3 regions of the Shewanella sp. VK101 genome follow, and region 1 is predicted to be linked to each of the others. Evidence: predicted binding sites of a transcription regulator. Region 1 holds the regulator's gene; each other region holds the start of a gene.
What was found. The regulator sigma-54, encoded in region 1, starts transcription at its own class of promoters, with help from an activator protein. The targets are predictions, from matches to a motif close to GTTGGCACGNNNNTNGNNT.
Positions count from the first base shown of each region.

Region 2: a site for sigma-54 is predicted at 849-867, ahead of ACSHSR_RS15305 (YggN family protein). Genes of this name have one in related genera too.
Region 3: a site for sigma-54 is predicted at 1,375-1,393, ahead of ACSHSR_RS04055 (nitric-oxide reductase large subunit). Genes of this name have one in related genera too.

Region 1 covers NZ_CM151402.1:766,880-769,087, reverse strand. Annotated here, with positions in the region: gene lptB (LPS export ABC transporter ATP-binding protein) at 1-315, shown strand, start outside; gene ACSHSR_RS03475 (RNA polymerase factor sigma-54) at 411-1,874, shown strand; gene hpf (ribosome hibernation promoting factor) at 1,906-2,193, shown strand; gene ptsN (PTS IIA-like nitrogen regulatory protein PtsN) at 2,196-2,208, shown strand, end outside.
Region 2 covers NZ_CM151402.1:3,436,232-3,438,439, reverse strand. Annotated here, with positions in the region: gene ACSHSR_RS15305 (YggN family protein) at 930-1,733, shown strand; gene ACSHSR_RS15300 (LysR family transcriptional regulator) at 2,049-2,208, shown strand, end outside.
Region 3 covers NZ_CM151402.1:899,410-901,617, reverse strand. Annotated here, with positions in the region: gene ACSHSR_RS04060 (potassium/proton antiporter) at 1-923, opposite strand, end outside; gene ACSHSR_RS04055 (nitric-oxide reductase large subunit) at 1,438-2,208, shown strand, end outside.

The DNA.
Region 1 (2,208 bases):
CTCTCCGGCGGTGAACGCCGCCGAGTGGAAATCGCCCGGGCATTGGCCGCCAATCCACAGTTCATTCTGCTGGATGAGCCATTCGCCGGTGTGGATCCCATCTCAGTTATCGATATCAAGAAAATCATCGAACAGCTTAAGTCCCGCGGTTTGGGAGTGCTGATCACAGACCACAATGTTCGCGAAACACTCGACGTTTGTGAGCGAGCCTACATAGTCAGCCATGGGCAGTTGATCGCCGAGGGCACACCCGCTGAAATCTTGGACAACCAGCAAGTGCGCGCTGTGTACTTAGGCGAACAATTCAGGCTATAGTTAGGATCATGTCATCCGGTGGCAATTCCGGGTATTATAGTTTGTTATTATTGAATTTTTTCCTTGAAAAATAACGAGTAGGGATTAGCGGTATAATGAAAGCGTCACTCCAGCTCAAACTGGGTCAACAGTTGACCATGACACCTCAGTTGCAACAGGCTATTCGCCTGCTGCAACTGTCGTCCCTTGAGCTGCAGCAAGAAATCCAGGAAGCCTTGGAAGCCAACCCTCTGTTGGAAATGGCCGAGGACAACCAGGATGACGCTATCGACGACAACCACAAGGAAAACGACGCCGGCGAGTTGAGCGCCAAGCAGGAAGATGGTTCCACGGTAGAAACCTCAGAGGCATTGAACAATGAGTCTATGCCGGATGAATTACCTATGGATACCACCTGGGACGAAGTCTTTACCGCCGCCAGTGCCTCCGGGCCGGCCATGGGCCGTGAAGATGATATGCCCTTCCAGGGGGAAACCAGCGAAGGGCTCTATGAACATCTGGAATGGCAGAAGAACCTGACCCCGTTTTCCGATACCGACGACGCCATTGCCACCGCCATTATTGATGCCATCGACGAGCAGGGCTATCTGACCCAGAGCACAGAGGAGATCCTCGAAGCCATGGGCAACCCTGAGATTGAGCTCGATGAAGTCGAGGCAGTACTCAAGCGGATCCAGCACTTCGATCCTGTCGGCATCGCCTCCAGAGATCTGCGCGAATGCCTGCTGATCCAGTTGCAACAGTTCAACGCAGACACCCCGCATCTGGCCGACGCCCGCTTGTTGATTGACGAACATCTGGATCTCATTGCCGCCCGCGACTTCCGCACCCTGATGCGCAAGACCAAGCTCAAGGAAGATCAGCTGCGTGACGCCATCAACCTTATCCAGAGTCTCAATCCCCGCCCCGGCTTGCTGGTGCAGCCGATGGACGAGGAATATGTGATCCCTGATGTCAGTGTCTGGAAGAAAAACGGCCGCTGGGTAGTAGAACTCAACCCGGACTGTATGCCCAAACTCGGGATCAATCAGCAGTATGCTGCTATGGCTCGTAGCGCCCGCAGTCAATCAGACAGCCAGTTTATTCGAGGTCATCTTCAGGAAGCCAAATGGTTTATCAAGAGCCTGGAGAGCCGCAACGACACCCTGCTCAAGGTGGCCAACTGTATAGTGCAGTTCCAGCAGGGATTTTTTGAATATGGTGAAGAGGCCATGAAACCCATGGTGCTCAACGATATTGCCGAAGCGGTCGAGATGCATGAATCGACCATATCCAGGGTCACCACTCAAAAGTATATGCATACACCCAGGGGAATATTTGAATTGAAGTACTTCTTCTCCAGCCATGTCGGCACCGAAGATGGCGGAGAATGCTCTTCCACGGCGATCAGGGCTTTTATCAAGAAGCTCGTGGCAGCGGAAAACCAGAAGAAGCCTTTGAGCGACAGCAAGATGGCGCAACTTCTGGCAGAACAGGGAATCAACGTTGCAAGACGCACCATAGCCAAGTATCGCGAGGCTATGATGATACCACCGTCGAACCAGCGTAAGAGTTTATAAATCCACAGTTGGAAATTGGAGGAATCTTTCTATGCAAATCAACCTGACAGGACATCATATCGAGATCACCGACTCACTGCGTGACTACGTGGAAAGTAAGTTTTCTAAACTTGAACGCCATTTCGAACAGATCAATAATGTGCACGTTGTGCTCAATGTACAAAAACTGCAACAGATAGCCGAAGCCAAGATCCACCTCACAGGCGGCGAAGTCTATGCAACTTCTGAACATGCCGACATGTATGCCGCCATCGACGTTCTGATTGATAAATTGGATCGTCAGGTCATTAAACACAAAGAAAAGCTGACAAAACACTAACGATGGAACTGAGTA
Region 2 (2,208 bases), 2.3 Mb from region 1:
TGAGCGTCTGAAGCGGTAGTTATTTGCGCCATTAGGCCGAGGGGCTTTCGACACCGTGTGGGGCGGCAAGGGAGATCCAAGAGGGGATTGCTGTTGATCCCTTCTTGGTCGGGTGTGGGGCGAAGCTCCACGACTTTAGGCTGCTGGCACAGCGGCTATCATAGCTTTTAGCTAAAAGTTACTAATTAGTATTGGCAGGGCCTCCGGCGACGGATGTTTCTCATTGCCTGCCGCAGGCTTATGCACAGGCGATCCTGTGACTCGCTGCAAGTACATCCCTGTAAGCTCTGCCTCGCCATCCCTGGCTCGGAAGGTCACAGTTCCGCCTGTGCCTGAAAATGAGGTGTATGTCTGCGGGCATATAGGTCGCTTCAAACAAGTTAGCTCTTACAGAATTGCACCGACTCCCCTTCGGAGCCGCCGCTGGCGTTGTTGCAAATTGGCGTAGCCGAGACAGGGATGTCGAGGCTCGAAGGTCGAGCAAGGATGCGAGTCCTGAGTGTAGCCAATTTGTTTCATAAGCCAGCGGGGATTTCGGCTACGTCGGGGTGTCCTTGGGGATGCAAGGGGCTTTGGACAAGCAAAGCCTCTTGCTCGGTGTGGTGTGGAACACCACGACTTTAGGCTGCTGGCGCAGCGGCTATTATGGCTTTTAATCCCGAATGCAGTGAAGAAAAGGAACTGTCTTGGCCATCCAGAGTGTTCCCTGTTAAACCTTTCTTTGGTTTCTTGTGTCTTATTCATCATAACGGCTACAAGTTGGTAAAATTTGCCACTCCTAGATGGTGGATTTTCATATTCTGCTGCCTTACTTGATATTAATTCTTTTAGTATCAGTTGATTATAACTTTGGCACAAAGTCTGCTTTATTCTGAGCCATAAGCGGTAACCAAGTTTACTCGGCAGATTAAAACGAGAGGGAAGACAGAATGAAACAAGCGATTGGTGGAATATCTTTGGTGTGTGCACTGTTTGCGGCGGCGCCTGCTATGGCGATCAACTTTGAGCCAAGAGATGAGCAATGCGAGATGTCACTCAACTACGACATCTCACTGGAACCCAAGAAGCTGAGTGTCAGTAATCAAGGGAAAGAATACTATCGAATTGAGCCGGGCCGCCTCTACGTGGAAGGTGAAGAAGTGGCCTTGAATGCCGAGCAGAGCAAACTTGTCAACGAGTACTCGGATGCCATGGCTCAGCAGTTACCCGAAGTTATCTCTTTGGTGGAAGATGCCGTCACCATGGCGAGCGAGGCCGTGAGCATGGCTCTGACACCACTCTTGGGTGATGCCGCCGGTGCCAAGTTGGATGAAACCATGGACAGTCTGCAACTGAGAGTCTATGAAGTGGCTCATCGCAATGGTGACCAGTACTTCCTCGGGGCCACTGAAGAGTCGCTGGAAAACGCTTTTGGTGATGAGTTTTCCAAAGAGATAGAGCAACTGGTACAGCAGTCGCTAGGCAGTTTGATGATGGCCATGGGTAGCGCGATGATGTCAGGTGAGGGCGAAACCTTTGATGAGAAGATCAATGCCTTCAGCCAAAAGATGGAAAAGATGGGCAAGGATATTGAAGTGCAAATGGAGTCCCGCGCCCAGGAGATGGAGCAGAGAGCCGACGCGCTTTGCGACAACTTCCAACGTTTGGTGGTGTTTGAAGACAAGTTACGCAAACAGATCCCTGAGCTGGGCGAATTCCAGGTACTGTCCGGCAAGGTTGAACTGCAGCAATAAGATTTAAGCTGGTGATTCCCCCTGTATCTTCCCCTCCCTTGATACAGGGGTTTTTTATTGGTTGTCTGTTGATTATGCCATCAATGCGGCGGTTTTTTTGGCTCAAGGCTATCCTTGGGTTAGAGTCAATAAGAAAGAATTGGTATACTTCGCAAAAATAATAAAACTGACACCCAAGTCAGGACTCAGTGACTCTACCCAGTGCGCTTTCCAAAACCCGGCAGCCCACACCCCAATTTGGGGTCTTGACGGTGAGGCCCGTCGCTTTTCCAGGAAAGCTTTTACCAGTGTTGTAAACGGCTTAAGGCGACTTTCATGTTAGAACTGTTAGAACCTATCGCTATTTTCACTCATGTCGCCCGTGCCGGCAGCTTCAGTGCCGCGGCGCGCAGGCTTGGAATATCCAAATCCAAGGTCAGTACCCAGGTTGCCGATCTTGAACATAAACTCGGGATCCAGTTGATCCAGCGAACAA
Region 3 (2,208 bases), 130 kb from region 1:
AACGCCAGTGCCAAACCCGGTAAGGCGATATCTTTCAGATCCGATGGCGTCAGCAAGAGTCCCAGTACCAGGAACATGCCTATCTGACTGAGCCAGGTCATACCATCGAGCACGTTGAGAATCGAGTGTTTGCCACGGGTCGCCTTGTTACCGAGAAATAGACCCACCAGATAAATAGACAGAATACCACTGCCTCCCAGGGCATTGGAGATAGCGAAGATCATCAGTCCGCCACTCAGCACCAAAATGGAGTAGAGGCCTTCCGGCAATTGATTGCGATTGATAACCTGCCACAACAGCCAACCGCCGCCGACACCGAGGATCCCGCCCAGGCCAAACTGTTTGATAAAGCTCAGTGCCAAATAGCTGCCCGAGAGTTCATCGCCACTGCTGCCGAGAATGGCAATCAGAGTCACGGTCAAAAACACAGCCATGGGGTCGTTACAACCGGATTCGATTTCCAGTGTCGAACCGACACGCTCATTCACGTTTTTGCCTTTAAGCAGGCTAAATACCGCCGCGGCATCGGTCGAACCGACAATGGCTCCCACCAACATGCCCTGGAGTAAATTGAGATCGAATAACCAGGCAGCCAACAAACCTGTCAGCGTGGTGGTTAACGCCACCCCAAAAGTGGCCAATGACAAGGCCGGCCACAATGCCACCCTGAAACTGGCAACCCGGGTACGCATGCCACCATCGAGCAGAATAACCGCCAGAGCCAGGTTGCTGACCAAATAAGCAACTGAATAGTCATTGAATACTATGCCGCCTGGGCCATCTTCACCGGCAAAGATACCCACCGCCAGAAATACCACCAAAATAGGAATACCGAGTCGCGAAGACAATGGGCTGAGCAGCACGCTGACTGCAATAAGCAAGGCCCCGACAAGGAAAAAGCTGTTGATGATATCTGCGTTCAAATGACCCTCCAGTTGAAAATGCGGGGAAGCTAATAAAAGAGAAACCTGGCTCTAACGAGACTCCGGAAAACACGTGGGTTACAGACGGGATTATATCATTAATTCGGGTTATTTTTCAGTAGAAACAGTTGACTTATTTTTACTGCCAGCGAAAAAGACCAGTAAAAGAAGCCAGGTAAACCCTTAAAAAATGGAAAATTTACCTATAAAACATCAAATCTTGACCCAAAGAAACATAAACTCAAATTAATGAAAAAAACTTTATTTTTTCAAATAATTAAAGAATTTGAAATCCAAGAATTCTCGTCAAGATATCAGTTATGGCCTCTGGACAAACAACCAGTGTCATAATGACAGCTACCAATGTTAAAAAGACACTTTAAACACAATCAAGATGACACCATCAAAAACACACAAACAAGTAATGCACTGATTAAAAACAAGAATAAAAGTTGGCACGTTGGCTGCTCTATGTAGGAAAACCTATCAAATAGACTTTGTCAGAGGGATGCCAATGAGCAGACAAAAATTCACCCTGATCGCACTGTTACTTGTGTTGGTCGCTTCTTTCACTGTACTTCTCAGTATCGGCAGTGAAATCTATCGGGAAAAACCACCGATTGCCGATGTCTATAGCGACAGCCAGGGCCAAGTGGTTTTCAGCGACAAGGACATAGAACAAGGGCAGTTGGTTTGGCGCTCCATGGGCGGACATCAACTTGGCTCAGTCTGGGGCCATGGCGCCTATGTGGCTCCGGATTGGACCGCAGACTGGCTACACCGTGAGGCCGAAGCCTGGCTGGATATTCGAGCCAAGGAGACATACAACAAGCCTTTCAATAGCCTGGACAAGAGTGCTCAGGCCGCATTGGAGCAAGCTTTAAGGGACGATTTGCGCCATAACACTGTCACTACAGACGAGAGAGGTCACACCCGGGTGGTGCTTTCCGACACCCGTATCGCCGCCATGGCGCAAGTGAGTCAGCACTATCAATCTTTGTTTGGTGACGATCCCGCGCTGAATGAGCTTCGGGAAGCCTATGCGATGAAAACCAATACCATAGGTTCTGCCGAGCGCCGTCAACAGCTCAATGCCTTCCTGTTTTGGGGCGCTTGGGCCGCAGTGACCGAGCGCCCGGATGCCAATTACAGCTACACCAATAATTGGCCCTACGATCCACAACTGGGCAATACACCGACATCAGACAATATCGTCTGGTCGATTCTGAGCATAGTGACTCTGCTGGCCGGTATCGGTGCCCTGGTTTGGTATCATGCCGCCGGC